DNA from 4 places in the Rhizobium sp. P28RR-XV genome. Region 3 is predicted to be linked to each of the others. Evidence: predicted binding sites of a transcription regulator. Region 3 holds the regulator's gene; each other region holds the start of a gene.
What was found. Region 3 encodes PhoB, which activates phosphate uptake and scavenging genes when phosphate is short. Its sites were predicted from a motif close to TGTCATNNANCTGTCAT; they were not measured.

Region 1: a site for PhoB is predicted at 1,773-1,789, ahead of HGP12_RS18470 (DUF47 family protein). Genes of this name have one in related genera too.
Region 2: a site for PhoB is predicted at 2,091-2,107, ahead of HGP12_RS10385 (DUF2794 domain-containing protein). Genes of this name have one in related genera too.
Region 4: a site for PhoB is predicted at 1,798-1,814, ahead of HGP12_RS08575 (acetoacetate decarboxylase). Genes of this name have one in related genera too.

What each region holds. Positions count from the first base shown of each region.
Region 1 covers NZ_JABAIG010000008.1:188,095-192,306, reverse strand. The annotation lists gene HGP12_RS18475 (inorganic phosphate transporter) at 108-1,112, opposite strand; gene HGP12_RS18470 (DUF47 family protein) at 1,112-1,753, opposite strand; gene HGP12_RS18465 (LLM class flavin-dependent oxidoreductase) at 1,918-3,000, opposite strand; gene HGP12_RS18460 (ABC transporter permease subunit) at 3,088-3,942, opposite strand; gene HGP12_RS18455 (taurine ABC transporter ATP-binding protein) at 3,939-4,212, opposite strand, start outside.
Region 2 covers NZ_JABAIG010000004.1:199,652-203,863, forward strand. The annotation lists gene HGP12_RS10375 (Bax inhibitor-1/YccA family protein) at 78-818, shown strand; gene HGP12_RS10380 (GNAT family N-acetyltransferase) at 1,041-1,598, shown strand; gene HGP12_RS10385 (DUF2794 domain-containing protein) at 1,668-2,069, opposite strand; gene HGP12_RS10390 (thioredoxin family protein) at 2,410-3,153, opposite strand; gene acnA (aconitate hydratase AcnA) at 3,433-4,212, opposite strand, start outside.
Region 3 covers NZ_JABAIG010000011.1:7,889-12,100, forward strand. The annotation lists gene HGP12_RS22915 (aspartate aminotransferase family protein) at 1-368, opposite strand, end outside; gene HGP12_RS22920 (GcrA family cell cycle regulator) at 790-1,323, shown strand; gene phoB (phosphate regulon transcriptional regulator PhoB) at 1,415-2,098, opposite strand; gene phoU (phosphate signaling complex protein PhoU) at 2,129-2,839, opposite strand; gene pstB (phosphate ABC transporter ATP-binding protein PstB) at 2,891-3,706, opposite strand; gene pstA (phosphate ABC transporter permease PstA) at 3,720-4,212, opposite strand, start outside.
Region 4 covers NZ_JABAIG010000003.1:364,632-368,843, forward strand. The annotation lists gene HGP12_RS08570 (patatin-like phospholipase family protein) at 1-952, opposite strand, end outside; gene HGP12_RS08575 (acetoacetate decarboxylase) at 992-1,738, opposite strand; gene HGP12_RS08580 (3-hydroxybutyrate dehydrogenase) at 1,944-2,732, shown strand; gene ppk2 (polyphosphate kinase 2) at 2,830-3,744, shown strand; gene HGP12_RS08590 (class I SAM-dependent methyltransferase) at 3,883-4,212, opposite strand, start outside.

The DNA.
Region 1 (4,212 bases), on a different contig from region 3:
AATCGCAAGCGCAATAAAACCCTCACGGCGGTATAATCACCGGCAAATGAGGTCAGGCTTCGCTCTTCGGTTCAGCGCGCTAAGCGCTGTTCCTCATCGTAAGCCGCTCAATGAAAGAGTTGAATGATCCAATAGGATAGCGCCGAGATCACGGCCGCAGCTGGCAGCGTGATGATCCAGGCGATAACGATGTTGCCGGCAACGCCCCACCGTACGGCCGAGACTCGACGCGCGGCTCCGACACCGATGATGGCGCCGGTAATCGTATGGGTCGTGGAAACCGGTATTCCGAGCCAGGTCGCGGCAAAGAGCGTCAATGCGCCGCCCGTCTCCGCGCAGAAGCCCTGCATCGGATTGAGGCGGGTAATTTTCGAACCCATCGTGTGCACGATCCGCCATCCTCCAAGCAATGTGCCCAAGGCCATGGCCGACTGGCATGAGAGAACCACCCATAAGGGAACGTGGAAAGCGCTGCCGCCATATCCTTGGGAATAAAGCAGTATCGCAATGATTCCCATGGTCTTCTGGGCATCATTGCCGCCGTGTCCGAGGGAATAGAGCGAGGCTGAGAAGAACTGCAAGATGCGGAAGGTGCTGTCAACGGCAAACGGGGTCTGCCGGACGAAGAGCCATGTCACGGCAAGCACCAGAAACAATGCGAGCGTGAAGCCGATGAGCGGCGACATGACGATCGCGCCCGCCGTCTTGAGGACGCCGACCCAGACGATCGAACTGATGCCGACCTTGGCAAGACCGGCGCCGATCAGTCCGCCGACCAGTGCATGCGACGAGCTTGACGGAATGCCGAATATCCAGGTGACGATGTTCCAGACGATTGCGCCCATAAGAGCGGAGAAGATGACCGACGCGTCGACGATCTTCGGGTCGATGATGCCCGTTCCAAGCGTTTCCGCGACGTGCAAGCCGAAGAACATGAAGGCGATGAAATTGAAAAATGCGGCCCAGAGAACCGCATATTGCGGCCTGAGAACTCGGGTCGAGACGATGGTCGCGATGGAATTCGCGGCATCATGAAGGCCATTCAGGAAGTCGAAGAACAGCGCCGTGGCAATGATTGCCACCAACAGCGGAAAGGCAAGCGAAGCCTCCATCAGACACTCTCGATCACGATGCCGTTGATCTCATTGGCGACGTCTTCGAAGCGGTCGACAACCTTTTCCAGCTCGCCATATATCTCGCTGCCGATGATGTAGGCCATGGCGTTGGAGGCGCCGTGCGTGCGGAAGAGATCCTTCAGGCCCTGTTCGTGCAGCTCGTCGGCATAACCTTCGGCCTTGACGATCTCTTCCGTGATGGTCGCAAGCCGCGTGGCATTGGTGCCCATGCGAGCCAGCAACGGCACCGCTTCGGCAACGAGATGCGCCGCCTTGACGATCACTTCGCCCATCTGCTGCATGAGGGGATCGAAACTCTTCTGCTCGAACAGGCGTATGGTCTTGACCGTCTTGTGCATCATGTCGATGGCGTCATCCATCGACATGATCAGATCCTTGATGTCGCCGCGATCGAAGGGGGTAATGAAGCTCTTGCGAACCGCGAGCAGCACGTCGCGCGTAATATCGTCGGCCTGATTTTCGAGCTCGATGATCTGCCGGCACCTTCCCTCGATGTCATTGCCGGAAAGCAGGGCGTTCAGCGCCTCGGCGGCACCGACGATCGTGCGCGAATGCTGCGCGAAGAGATCGAAGAAACGATCCTCGCGCGGCATGAGTTTGCGAAACCAGCCTAGCATCAAAGCTCCATGCGTCCATTGTCACGAAATCGTCATAATTGACAAAGTGCGGCTTGGAAAGGCTGGGGATAGTGATGTTTTCAGGTCTTGCCGATGTTTGCTGTGGACGCCACGACGCTCGGCATCGGCTTCCATTCAACGCGGACAGATTTTTCGCCGATGGATCACGCCGAAACGTGCTCGCGCAGCAGCGGCAATAATTGGTCGCCCTGCCGCTTGATTTCCGAGAGATAGGGCGTGTCCGAAAGGACGAAATGCGTGATGCCCAGATCGCGATATTTGAGCAGCGAACGGGCGACGTCTTCGGCCGAGCCGACAAGCCATGTGGTGCCTGCCCCTCCGCCGCCGAATTTGCCCGGCGCGGTATAGAGGTTATCGTCGAGCACGTCGCCGCGCGCGGCGAGATCGAACAACCGTTTCTGGCCGACGGCGACCGACTGCCGATGATCGTTCCAGCGAACTCCGTTGCCTTTGGCCATTTCGGCAACTTTCGCTTCGGCGTCCGCCCAGGCCTGCCCCGTCGTGTCGCGAACCAGCGTCGTGATGCGCAGCCCGAACTCCAGCGGCGGGAGATCTCGATCGAGCTCTCTACTCAATGCCTTGAGCCGGCTGATCCGTTCACCAATGTCGGCGAGCGGCTCACCCCAGAAGAGTTGGACATCGGCTTCAGTGGCGGAAACGCGCTCCGCTGCATCCGACGCGCCGCCGAAATAGAGCTTGGGGTGCAGGCGGTCACCACGGCGCTGGAGGCGTGGCGCGGCAGTGGAGTCGTTCACGCGGAAATGCTCGCCCTCATAGGAGACGTTTTCTTCCGTCCAGAGCTTGCGGGTGAGCCGCATGAACTCCTTGGTGCGGCCATAGCGGTTGGCCTGGTCGCCTTCGCTGTCGCCATAGGCGGCAAGGTTATCCTTACCCGATACGATATTGACGCGCACGCGGCCGCCGCTCAGGTGATCCAGTGTGGCGGCGGCGGAGGCGAAATGCGCCGGTCGCCAATAGCCGGGGCGTATTGCAATCAGCGGCTCGAAAGTGGTGGTGCGGGCGGCAAGTGCGGTCGCGACAGTAAAGGTGTCGGGGCGTCCCCAGCCGGTGCCGATCAGCGCACCCTTCCAGCCGTGATCCTCCAGCGCCCTGGCGTGACTGGTGAGCGTCTCCAGGCTGTTGTGGTTCTCGACGGCGGAATCGCCGCGATGGCCCGGTTTGACATCGTTGGGGATGTACCAGAGAAACTCGCAATTGTTGCTCATGCCTGCGCCTGTGGGTCTGTCGCAATCGAATGAGTGATTGCATGGAGAGGAGGGCCGCGAACGACATCGGCCCACGGCCGATCGCTGTTAAAGCTTGCCCTTCCAGGGAACGAGGACAGCCTCGAGGATACGGACGGCGGCCGAAAAGGCGAATGCGCAGACCGCGATGATGCCGATGCCGACGAAGACGACGTCGGTGGCAAGGAACTGCGATGCCGACATGATCATGAAGCCGATGCCACGGGTCGAGGCGATGAGTTCCGCCGCCACCAGCGTTCCCCAGCCGATGCCGAAGGCGATCCGCACGCCCGTTAGAATTTCCGGCAGGGCCGAGGGCAGCACGACGGCGAAGAAGAGCTGCAGCCGGTTTGCACCCAGCGACCTGGCGGCATTGACGCGTTCGAGCGGCAGCGACCGGACGCCGGCCTGCGCGGACAGGCAGATCGGCGCGAACATGGCGAGCACGAGAAGTGTGATCTTCGAGGTCTCGCCGATGCCGAGCCATATGATCATCAGCGGCAGATAGGAAAGCGGAGGCAAGGGCCAGTAGAATTCGATCGGCGTATCCAGAATTCCTTTTGCCCAGCGGTTGAGACCCATCAACAGGCCGACTGGAATGCCGAGGAGGATCGCGATGGTCGCGGCGGCGACGATGCGGAACAGACTGGCGAGTATATGCTCGGACAAGGACGCGCCGGCATAGCCGTCGCGATAGACGACACCGATCTGCGTCAGAACCTCGTCCGGGCGGGGCAGGAAGAGATGCGACACCAGACCGAGCTTTCCAACCAGCCACCACAGCGCAAGACAGACGATTGCCGTGGCGATGCTGATGGCGATAGTCGGCTTGTCGCCGACCCCGAAACCGGGAACGCGAACCAGCTTTGGCTGCTCTTTGTTCCGGGAGGTTGCGATCGGGCGCGTCTCGATGATGTCGCTCATGCCGCGCTCCTGATGTTGTCGGCGTCGTGGAGAATGGTGCGAATTTCCTCTCGGAGATTGCCGAATTCCGGAGATGTCACGATCGCCCGCGTGTCGCCGCTCTCGGCGAAGCGATGCACGAAATCAAGTTCGAAGCGGGCAACGACGCGCCCTGGCCGTGGAGACATGACCAGCACCTCCGTGCCGAGGAACAGTGCTTCCTCGATCGAATGGGTGATGAAGAAGATGCGCTTGTCGGTTCTGGCCCAAATCGAGACCAGCAATTCCTGC
Region 2 (4,212 bases), on a different contig from region 3:
ATGCTGGAGCTCCGCAGCGGCGCCTGGGCTTGAAAGACCCGACACCGTACTCACATCGGAGCTTGAAAGAGGAAAACATGGCTGACTTCCGCAATTACCAAAACCGGGCGCAGAGCGGCGCGCAATCCGGTGCGATGATAGACGAGGGCCTTCGAGCTTACATGCTCAAGGTCTATAACCTGATGGCGCTGGGTCTGGCGATCACGGGTGTTGCCGCCTATCTCTCCTTCTCGCTCGCCTTTGCAAACGGACAGATCACGGCCTTCGGTCAGGCGATCTATCTCAGCCCGCTGAAGTGGGTTGTCATCCTCGCTCCGCTGGCAATGGTCTTCTTCCTGAGCTTCAGGATCAACCGCATGAGCGTGGCTGCCGCGACGACGACCTTCTGGGTCTATGCCGCGCTGGTGGGCCTGTCGCTGTCGTCGATCTTCATCATCTATACCGGCCAGAGCGTCGTGCAGACCTTCTTCGTGACCGCCGCGTCCTTCGGCGCGCTGTCGCTGTTCGGCTATACGACGAAGCGTGATCTGTCCGCGATGGGCTCGTTCCTGATGATGGGTCTCTTCGGCCTGATCATCGCGACGCTCGTGAACATCTTCCTGGCTTCGTCCGCCCTGCAGTTCGCAATCTCCGTGATCGGCGTGCTGATCTTCGCGGGTCTGACCGCCTACGATACGCAGCGGATCAAGGAAATGTATTACACCGCCGACGATGCCACCGTGGCCGGCCGCAAGGCCATCATGGGCGCCCTGTCGCTCTACCTGGACTTCATCAACCTGTTCATGTTCCTGCTGCAGTTTATGGGCAACCGCCGTTAATCGCGCAGCATGAATGAGCAACGGAAAGGCGGCTTCGGCCGCCTTTTTCATTTGCCTGGCGACAAGCCCTGCGATTTGATAGCGGACAATCACAGCTGAACGCTTCCGCTTTTCTTCGAATCGCGGAAATGCTCCAGCCTTTTGTTTCTACGTAATTCCGGACGGAAAACTGCCATGCAGTTTTCCTGGAATTGCTTTAGCAGATCAGGCAACAAGAAGCAGATGTCCATCAGCCTCCGCAGCGCGACCACAGACGACCTATCCCACATCACGGCAATCTATCGCGACTCCGTCCTCAACGGCACGGCAAGCTATGAGATCACGCCGCCGAGCCAGGATGAGATGGCGGCGCGTTTTCAGGCGATCCAGGAAAAGGCCTATCCCTATATCGTCGCCGAAGATGAGGCCGGAACCTTCCTCGGCTATGCCTATGCCTCATCGTTCCGCACACGGCCGGCCTATCGCTGGATGGTGGAGGATTCGATCTATCTGGCGCCCGAGGCCCGCGGGCGCGGCGTCGGCAGGCTGTTGCTCGATGCGCTCGTCGAACGCTGCGTGACGCTCGGCTTCCGCCAGATGATCGCCGTCATCGGCGGCGCCCATCCCGCCTCCGTCGCCGTGCATCGCGCCGCGGGCTTCACTGAAGTCGGCCTGTTGAAAGGCACCGGCTACAAGCATGGCCGATGGCTGGACACCATGCTGATGCAGAAGGCGTTGGGCGAAGGAGATGGCACCGATCCGGATCCTTCGGTCTATCCGGGGACGTTGTTTGGGGAGTAGCATCGGTTTCAGATATGCCGCAGCTCTGATACGGCACCTATCCGCCAACATAGAGCCGATGAAGAGAAACTACTTATCCACCAGCTTCAGCTGCTTGTCGAACACCTTCAGAACCTGCTGCACGTCATGGCCGCGCTTCAGGATCATGCCGTTGATGTTGACGACCGAAAAAGCGCCCTGCTTGGCCGCCAGCTTTGGATTCTTTTCGATGCGGAAGAGCGGCATCTCGCCGGAGCGCTTGAAGACGGAAAAAACCGCCTTCTCCTTCAAATGGTCGATGGCATAGTCGCGCCACTCACCCTCGCCGACCATGCGGCCATAGATCCATAAAATCGCATCCAGCTCCCGGCGATGGAAGGTCACCGGTAGCGGATCCTTGCTTTGTTTGTATTCCCTGAGATCGACGACGACGGAGGAATTAGTATCGGCGGAACGGTGTTCGCCGTGTCGCAAATCCGGCTGATCAGTCATCAATCCCCCAGGGGCTATCTCATGACAGGAGAATGACAGTTTGCCTCAGCCGCACCAAATTGCAAGACGGCAGAGGGCTCACAATTTTTTTACGCCGCCCGAAAGCATCTCGGCGGCGCCGCATTTCAGACAAAACGACGCCCAATTTACAGGAAGTATAGACGCCGTTTGGCGCCGCCGCGTCAAACGGCCCGGCCGGGGCGCATCGATTAAACCCCAGCCCCGAATGCGTCCTCGCCGGGCACCTCGCCTTTTTGGCGCCAGCCAAAATAGCGAGCCTTTTCGGTGCCAGCCGAAATAGGGTATCTTTTCCGCACAAGTCGAAATACAGAAATGCCGCTCAGCCGTCGGAGCCGATCGTGAGGACCGTTGCTCCGATGATGGCAGCTGGATCGCCCGAAGGCGTCGACGATTGCAGAAGAACAGCAAGACCTCTGCGGCCGGCCTTGTCGAGCACGGTGGAGGGCAGCGCCAGGCTCATGGCCTTGCCATCCCACATGCCCACGGTCTCGACATCCGAGACCGCATGCATATAGGCGATCTGCTGGCCGGTGTTTTCACCGCCTTTCGGCGCCACCATCTGCTCCTTGTCGAAATAGACGACGACCACATTGGCCCTGCCCTCGCCGGCGCCGATCTTGATCTCAAGCTCGTCGCCCTTGGTAACGGCATTGACCGGAACTATCAGCCCCTCGCCGTGGCTCTGGAAGTCATTGAGCTTGACATTGATGGCGTCGAGATCGGCGCCGTTCATATGGGCCCTGCCATTGACGATCGCCTGCGGCGTATAGACCCCGCTGCGCCCCATCGTGCGGGCATAAGCATATTGGCGCGCCGTGTTGTCCTTGGACGCCATGGTGTCGTTCCAGCCGAGATAGTTCCAATAGTCGACATGATAGGCGAGCGCGACGACATCACCCTGGCGGATCAGCTTGCGGAACGCCGCGTCCGCGGGGGGACAAGAGGCACAGCCCTGCGAGGTGAAGAGCTCGACGACGCCCTTGATCTTCGACGCCTCCTGCGCATGCAGCGAACTTGCCAGCGCGATGCCTGCCAGAAGTGGAACCGAAAATCGAAGGCGCATTTCCCTTTTACCTCTTTCGTAAAATTTCGGCGCCGCCCACGAATGCGGACGCCCAAACCATTCACGCTCCTCGGGACCACTCAGCCCACATCAAGCTCGAAAAATCTGAAACAAGAGATAATGGTTTAGCGCGATGACGCAAAGTCACGATGGGGTGAGGCTGACGCCCGGCAAAGGCTCGCCGTACACATCACCGTGAAAAACAAGACGCCGCCGGAAGAGTTTTCCGGCGGCGTCCAGGAATTGCGTGAAAACTACGAGATGGAGCGGAGACGCCGATCAGGCGGCGAGATCGCGCAGAACGGTCTGCAGGATGCCGCCATTGTTGACGTAGACAACCTCATCCAGCGTATCGATACGGCAGATGATCGGAACGTCCTTTACCGTGCCGTCGCCATAGGTGATCTTGGCGATCTTGCGCTCACGCGGCTTGATGTGTTCCAGGCCCTCGATCGTGACGAGTTCGTCACCCTTCAGCTCGAGGCTGGCCCAGGTGGTGCCGTCCTCGAAGACGAAAGGGATGACGCCCATGCCAACCAGGTTCGAGCGATGGATACGCTCGAAGGACTGGGCGATCACGGCGCGCACACCGAGCAGGTTGGTGCCCTTGGCAGCCCAGTCGCGCGACGAGCCGTTGCCGTATTCGACGCCGGCGAAGATGACGAGCGGAACGCCCTCCGCCTTGTACTGCATGGCCGCATCGTAGATCGAGGTCTCTTCCTTGGACGGATAGTGGATGGTGTAGCCACCTTCCTTGCCGTTCGGGCCGAGCATGTGGTTGCGGATGCGGATGTTGGCGAAGGTGCCGCGCATCATGACTTCATGGTTGCCGCGGCGCGTGCCGTACTGGTTGAAGTCGGCAACACCGACGCCATGACCGATGAGGTAGGAGCCGGCCGGCGAGGCAGCCTTGATCGAACCGGCCGGGGAAATGTGGTCGGTGGTGATCTTGTCGCCGAAGAGGCCGAGAACGCGGGCACCCTTGATGTCGGAGATGCCGGCGCCGGTCTTGCCCATGCCGACGAAGTAAGGCGGGTTCTGGACGTACGTCGAGTTGTC
Region 3 (4,212 bases):
TGGAACTTTTCAGGATGCCCCTTGGCGAATTGATAGCGCCGCGCCGTCTTGATGGCGCATTCCAGCGCCTCTGCACCCGAATTGGTGAAGAAGACCTTGTCGGCGAAGGTAACGTCCGTCAGCCGCTTCGACAGCTTTTCCTGCCCGGGCACTTCATAGAGGTTGGACAGGTGCCAGACCTTGTCGGCCTGCGCCTTCAGCTCGGCGACCAGATGAGGATGGGCATGACCGAGCGAATTGACTGCCACGCCGGCTGCGAAATCGAGGTAGCGCTCGCCGTTTTCGGTAACCAGCCAGACGCCCTCGCCTCGCTCGAACCGCAGCGGAGCACGCAGATAGGTATCGTAAAGCGGCGCGGTCTCTGCCATGGCATATCTCCTCGATCACAACCCTAAGGACCAATCGCTTCCACTTGATGAAACGGGTCCGAAAAAATCAAAAGCCGCCTTGCGGCGGCCTGGCCACTATTGATGTTTTGCACCGCGATGTCAACAAAACTGGCGTTTAGCAGGTGCGAGAAAGCGCTGTCGGCCAAAAGGGATGCGTTCGGCACTGCCTATTGCAGAAATGCCACGCCGGGGCAGCAAGTTGGGGAAAACCTCGAAATCGATTCCTCAAGATTCCCGCGACTCTTGTCACGGAGTCAGCCTCACACTAGGTTAAAAATCAATTGCTAGACTGCATGCGGCGGAACTAGTCACCACAATTTTAGAGCGTTTCGCGCCTCGATCCCATGCGAGGCAATGGTGAGGGATTCTGCCATCGGAAACGCGACAGCGGAGACAGGGCATGAATTGGACAGACGAACGCGTCGAGAAGCTGAAAAAGCTATGGTCCGAAGGGTTGAGCGCCAGCCAGATTGCGGCGCAGCTTGGCGGCGTGAGCCGTAATGCCGTCATCGGCAAGGTGCATCGCCTGAACCTTCCTGGCCGAGCGAAGGCGGGCGGCACGGCGGCTGCGGCACGCACGCCGAAGCGCAGCAGCGCGGCACCGCGCGCGCCGAATTACGCGTCTCGTGTCGCAACCCGCACGGTTACCCGCCAGCAGGGCGCAACCATGCTCAAGGAAGAGGTCGAGATCGATGCCGTCAACGAGATCCGGTATCGTCCGGCTGCCAACGTCGTCGTTCCGATCTCCCGGCGTCTCGGCCTGACCGAGCTTACGGAACGCACCTGCAAGTGGCCCGTCGGCGACCCGCTGAAGGACGATTTCCACTTCTGCGGCAACGAGAGCCCGGATGCATCGCCCTATTGCGGCTACCACCAGCGCCTGGCCTACCAGCCGGTGCATGAGCGGCGCCGGCCGGCTCAACCGCGCGGCTGATATGTCCCCAAAGCTGAGATAAAAGAAACGGGCCATTGAGGCCCGTTTTCTATTTCCGCCGCTATGTCGATGCCTGACCGGGTATCGCCGCTCAGGCTTCCATGGAGTAGCCCGCGCCGCGAACGGTACGGATGACATCCTGCATATTGGAGAAGTTGAGCGCCTTGCGCAGGCGACCGACATGCACGTCGACGGTGCGTTCGTCGACATAGATATCATGCCCCCATACGCCGTCCAGCAGCTGCGAGCGCGAGAAGACGCGGCCCGGCGAGGACATCAGGAATTCCAGCAGGCGGAACTCCGTCGGCCCCAACCGCACTTCGCGGCTTTTGCGATGAACGCGATGGGTTTCGCGGTCCAGCTCGATATCCCCGCAACGCAGCACCGTGGAGAGAACCTCCGGACGGGCACGCCGCAGCATCGCCTTGACACGGGCCATCAGCTCCGGCGTCGAGAACGGCTTGACGACGTAATCGTCCGCGCCGGTGGAAAGCCCGCGCACGCGCTCGCTCTCCTCCCCTCGGGCCGTCAGCATGATGATCGGCAGGCGCTCCGTCTCCGGCCGCATACGCAGCCGGCGGCAGAGTTCGATGCCGGACACGCCGGGGAGCATCCAGTCGAGGATCAGGAGATCGGGAATGCGCTCCTGGAGACGCAGCTCGGCCTCATCGCCTCTGAGGATCGTGTCGACCTCGAAGCCTTCGGCCTCGAGATTGTAGCGCAGCAGAACGCTTAGCGCTTCCTCGTCTTCTACAACAGCAACTCTCGGAACCATGCGCCTTTGGTCTCCCTTTTCGCTTCCAGATTATTCCGTCACCGCGCCGACGGTATTGGCGGTATCATCCTTCGGGCGCTCGCCTTCTGGCTGGGCGCCGGTCGCCATGTAATAGATCGTCTCGGCGATGTTGGTGGCATGGTCGCCGATGCGCTCGATGTTCTTGGCGCAGAAGAGAAGATGCGTGCAGGTGGTGATGTTGCGCGGATCTTCCATCATGTAGGTCAGCATCTCGCGGAAGAGCGAGGTGTACATGGCGTCGATTTCCTCGTCGCGCTCGCGGATCGACACAGCCTTGTCGGGCGAACGGGTGGCATAAACGTCCAGAACTTCCTTCAGCTGGCTGAGCGCCAGTTCGGAGAGATGCTCGATGCCGCGGGCGAGACGGCGCGGAACGCCGCCCTGAACGGCGATGACACGCTTTGCGGTGTTCTTGCCGAGGTCGCCGACGCGCTCCAGATCGGAAGCGATGCGGATCGAGCCCATGATCTCGCGCAGGTCGGCAGCCATAGGCTGGCGACGGGCGATGGTGACGATGGCCTTGTCGCCGACTTCGCGCTCGGCATGATCGAGGATGACGTCGTCGGAGATGACCTTCTGCGCAAGAGCAGTGTCGCTTTGGACCAGTGCGCGGACGCTGTCGCTGACCATCTGCTCGGCCAGGCCGCCCATTTCCGCAATGCGGCGCGTCAGGAACTTCAGGTCTTCGTCGTAAGCAGAGAGAATGTGAGTGGAGACCATTTTTCTATCCTCAAGGTGAACTGTGTGAAAGGGTCCGAGCGCCTGATATCATCAACCAAAACGGCCCATGATGTAATCCTGCGTGCGGTAATCGTCGGGATTGGTGAACATTTTATCGGTATCGTTCTCCTCAACCAGATGGCCGAGATGGAACATTGCGGTGCGCTGCGAAACGCGGGCTGCCTGCTGCATGGAATGCGTCACGATGACGATCGTGAAGTTTTCCCGCAGCTCGTGAATGAGATCCTCGACCTTTGCCGTTGCGATCGGATCGAGCGCCGAGCACGGCTCGTCCATGAGGATGACTTCCGGACTGACGGCAACGGCGCGTGCGATGCACAGGCGCTGCTGCTGACCGCCCGAAAGGCTCGTGCCGGCATCGTGGAGCCTGTCCTTGACCTCGCCCCACAGGCCCGCCTTCTGCAGGCTGGTCTCGACGATATGGTCGAGATCGGCCTTGGAACGGTGCAGGCCATGGATGCGCGGCCCGTAGGCGACGTTTTCATAGATCGACTTGGGAAACGGGTTGGGCTTCTGGAAGACCATGCCGACGCGCGCGCGCAATTCCACGACATCGATGCTGTTGTCGTAGACATCCTGATCGTCGAGCGTGATCTTGCCCGTCACCCGGCACGTCTCGATCGTGTCGTTCATGCGATTGAGGCAGCGCAGGAAGGTGGACTTGCCGCAGCCGGAAGGGCCGATGAGCGCCGTCACCGTATTGGCGCGGATCTTCAGGTTGACGTCGAAGAGCGCGCGCTTGTCCCCATAGAAGACCGAAACGTCCTGGCCGATCATCTTATAAGGGATCGTAGTCATCTTCTTGGCCAAGGCTCTTTCGCTTGCGGCTTCGCTCATCATGTTCATTCCCCGGCCCTCCCTACCAGCGCCGCTCGAAGCGGCGACGCAGCAGGATGGCGCCGATGTTCATCGCGACGAGGAAGAAGAGCAGGACGATAATGGCGCCGGACGTTCTTTCGACGAAGGCGCGCTCGGCCTCGCTCGCCCACATGTAGATCTGCACCGGCAGCGCCGTCGAAGGATCGAGAGGCGATGTCGGATAATTGGCGACGAAGGCGACCATGCCGATCAAGAGCAGCGGCGCCGTCTCCCCGAGCGCATGGGCAAGCCCGAGGATAGTGCCCGTCAGGATGCCTGGCATGGCGAGCGGCAGGACATGATGGAAGACCACCTGCATGCGCGATGCGCCGAGGCCAAGCGCGGCGCTGCGGATCGACGGCGGCACGGCGCGTAGCGCCGAACGCGTGGCGATAATGATCATCGGCAGCGTCATCAGGCTCAGCACCAGCCCGCCGACGAGCGAGGCCGAGCGCGGCAGCCCCATCATGTTGATGAAGACCGAGAGGCCCAGC
Region 4 (4,212 bases), on a different contig from region 3:
CGACGCCGGCATCGGAATAATCGGCGATCAATTCTTCCTCTTCCGGGCTCAACTGATCCCTCGGAACACGTTTCAACGCACCCAGGAGCTTCATCTTCAGCCCGTGAATGCGCTTGAAATTGTCGGTGTTCTGCCGCGTGCGGCTGGAATACATGATGTCCTTGTGACGCGACAGCACGTCCGGCATGCTGCGCGGCAGCACGCCGCGGGCGCTGAACAGATCCACCTGGAACACGAGCGAGCTGCGATCTTCTTCCTGATCGAGCAGATATTGCAGCGGCGTGTTGGAGACGATGCCGCCGTCCCAATAATATTCGCCTTCGATGCGGACGGACGGCAAGGCCGGCGGCAGGGCGCCGCTTGCCATGATATGCTCGGGACCGATGCGGACTTTGTCGGTGTCGAAATAGACGAAATTGCCGGTGCGGACATTCACCGCGCCGACGCTGAAGCGCTTCTTGCCATCGTTCAGCAGGTCGAAATCGATCAGCATTTCGAGCGTCTTCTTCAGCTCCGCCGAGTCGTAGAAGCTGGTGGCACCTTCGGCTCCCGGCAATTCAAGCCAGGGATTGGGAAAGCGCGGCTTGAAAAAGCCGGGCTGGCCCATGGTCATCGTCATCCACGAGCTGGTGCGGTTGCGGATATCGCGGAAGAAATCGCCTTCCGGCGTATAGGCCCAGATCTTGCGGCCGGAGATGATCTGCCAGAACTGTTCGAGGCGCTGCAGGCGCCGGCTCGGTTCGTTGCCGGCGATGATTGCAGCATTGACCGCGCCGATCGAGACACCCGAAAGCCAGGTAGGCTCGCATCCCGCCTCGGCAAGCGCCTGATAGACACCGGCCTGATAGGCACCGAGCGCGCCGCCGCCTTGGAAGACCAGGGCAACACGGTCATATTGCGCGGCTATTTCCGGGATGGTCGGCGCTGCCGCCTTGGTATTTCGTTCGAGCACGGTCCGTCTCCACTATGGTCTTAACAACAAAGCTTTCAGTTATCTGCGCTCGGCGAGATAGTCGTGAACGACTTCGCCAAGCCCAAGCGTCAGATCGGCGGTGAAATGAACGGCCGAGACCACTTCGAGAACCGGCAGCCGCGCGACATCGGCCATGACATGCGGCCTGAGATCGAGGGCGGCGGGGGAAGTCCAGGCTTCCTTGATGGTGATATCGGTGAGGTAATAGCGTACGAGCTCGCAGATGCGCGGGGTGGCGTCGACATGCGGCACGATCTTGATCAGGAAGTTGGGCTCCGACAGAGCGGCCAGAAGCGGTCCCTGATCCACCGGCTTGTGCTTGTAGCCCATCGTTCCCGTGGCGCAGAGGACGCTGCCGTAATGCAGGGTTCCGACGATGACCTCGCCTTCGTTGACGATTTTCGGATTGGCCAGCTTCTTGGGAAAGCCCCAGATCTCGCGGCCGCCGGTGATCGGCGCATCGTCATCCAGATACATGGAATGGACATAGCCGCCCTTTTGTCCGCGATAGGTAACCGGAATGACCTGCCCGGTCTCGGTATAGTCGCCGAAGCCGGTGGAATCGGGCATGCGGATGAATTCGTATTTCACCAGCGGCTCGTAGATCTCGAGCGGCGCGGGCACGACCGCCTCCAAGGCTTCGCGCGTGGTGCGGTAGGTGATGATGATGTATTCGCGGTCGAAGAACCGGTAGGGTCCAGGTGGATAGGAAGGATTGGTCAGCGGCATCGCATAGGCATGCTTCAGAATGTCTTCGACCTTCATCTTATTGTCCGTCGTTGGAGGAAATCGCCGGGCGCCGGAGCGAAAACTTGCACGGTTGCATGACAGTGAAGTGTCAGCCGCAGAATGGTTGCGCAGGAGCGGACCTGCCACTGTTATCAAAGCGACATATCCGGCTGGCAGTGTGCGCTCATCTTGAGCATTTCCCTTTACCCAACCATGTCATAGCGATTGCGGGAGTAGCATAATGGGTTCGTTGACTTCGAAGAATGCGCTGGTCACCGGTTCGACCAGCGGTATCGGCCTTGCGATCGCGCGCGCCTTTGCCGCGGAAGGCGCGAATGTGACGATCAACGGCCTTGGCGATGCCGATGCGATCGAAAAGGAACGGGCTGCCATCGAAGCCGATTTCGGCGTGAAGTGCCGCTACTCCGGCGCCAACATGATGAATGGCGAGGAAGTGACATCAATGGTACGCGAAGCCGAAGAAGCTTTCGGCAGCCTGGATGTTCTCGTCAACAATGCCGGTATCCAGTTCGTGGCCCCGATCGAGGAATTCCCGGACGATAAGTGGGAAGCCATCATCCGCATCAATCTCCTTGCCGCCTTCTACGCCATCAAGGCCGCCATTCCCGGCATGAAAGCCCGCAAATGGGGTCGCATCATCAATACGTCTTCGGCGCACGCGCTGGTCGCCTCTCCGTTCAAATCGGCCTACGTCTCGGCAAAGCACGGCATTACCGGCCTCACCAAGACCATCGCGCTCGAAGCCGCGCGGGACGGCGTTACCGTCAATTCCATCGCGCCCGGCTATGTCTGGACGCCACTCGTCGAGAAGCAGATCCCCGAGACGATGAAGGCACGCAACATGACGGAAGAGCAGGTCAAGCACGATGTGCTGCTGGCCGCCCAGCCGACGAAGGAATTCGTCACCGTTGACGAAGTTGCTGCCATTGCGGTCTTCATGTGCAGCGAGGCCGCAAAGCAGATTACCGGTACGACGCTTTCCGTCGACGGCGGCTGGACTGCCGAATAATACCCCAGATCGTAGCCGGCGCATGTTCGAAGAACGGATCGGCTTGCTGCAGTCGAAGGCTGCAGCAGTTACATGAAAACAGAGCAGGAGGCGCATAATGACCGATGAAACACACGATCCGCTCAGCCGCATCAAGGATGAGATCGTCGATAGCTTTGACGAGGAGCTGGAGATGCAGCTCGAAGAGGACCGGCTGGACGAGTTGGTCGCAGAGGGCCTTATCGGCGAAGGCGAAGAGGCGCTCGATCGCCGCATCTATTTCCGCGAACTCTTCCGCCTTCAGCACGAGCTCGTGCGCCTGCAGGACTGGGTGCAGTACAAGAAGTTCAAGGTCGTCGTACTGTTCGAGGGCCGCGATTCCGCCGGCAAGGGCGGCGCCATCAAGCGTGTCACTCAGCGCCTCAATCCGCGCGTCTGCCGCGTCGTCGCATTGCCGGCTCCGACCGAGCGTGAGCGGCATCAGTGGTATTTCCAGCGCTATACCGCGCATCTGCCGACAGCCGGCGAAATGGTGTTGTTCGATCGCAGCTGGTACAATCGGGCCGGCGTCGAGCGCGTCATGGGCTTCTGCTCGCCCGATGAGCTGGAAGAATTCTTCCGTTCCGTACCGGATTTCGAGCGCATGCTGGTTCGCTCCGGCATCATTCTCCTGAAATACTGGTTCTCGATCACCGACGAAGAACAGGAATTCCGCTTCAACATGCGCATTCAGGATCCGCTGAAGCAGTGGAAGCTTTCGCCGATGGACCTGCAAAGCCGCGTACACTGGGAAGAATACACCAAGGCGAAGGAAGAGATGCTCGAGCGCACGCATATTCCCGAGGCGCCATGGTGGGTCGTCCATGCCGTCGACAAGAAGAGGGCGCGCCTCAACTGTATCGCGCATCTCCTGAACCAGATTCCCTACGAAAACGTACCAAAGCCGGAAATCGTCCTGCCGGAGCGCCTGCGTCATGTCGATTATCATCGCACACCGGTTCCGCCGGAAATGTACGTGCCCGAAGTCTACTGACTAGAGCAATTCCAGGAAAAGTGCTGAGCGGTTTTCCGTCCGGAATTGCTAGATAACAAAGAGTTAGAGCGGTTTAGGGGTTCTGTGAAAAACTAAAGCGCTCTAACTCCGCCACCGGCGAGCAAGGCCGGCTCAAGGTCAGACTGGGCGGTAGGCCCATCCGGATATGGCGCCCAAGCCCAGCCGCCGCAGGAGCTCATAGGCAACTCTTCGGTTGATGGGATTGTGCAGCCTGAGGACTTTCGAGCCGAGAAAATCCATCTCGGCATGCTCGAAAGGCATGAGATGTCGTGCCCTGCCAAGTGCGGCTCGATAGATTTCATGAAAATCCCGCCGGCAGACATAGGTCTTGTACTTGGTCATGCAAAAGGCGGCAAAGGTATCGCTGTTCCTGCGCAAAAAATCCGAGACGCCGATCGTCACCTCCGGCCAGGCTGGATTGAATGTATCGTCGAAAGCGATGATGCC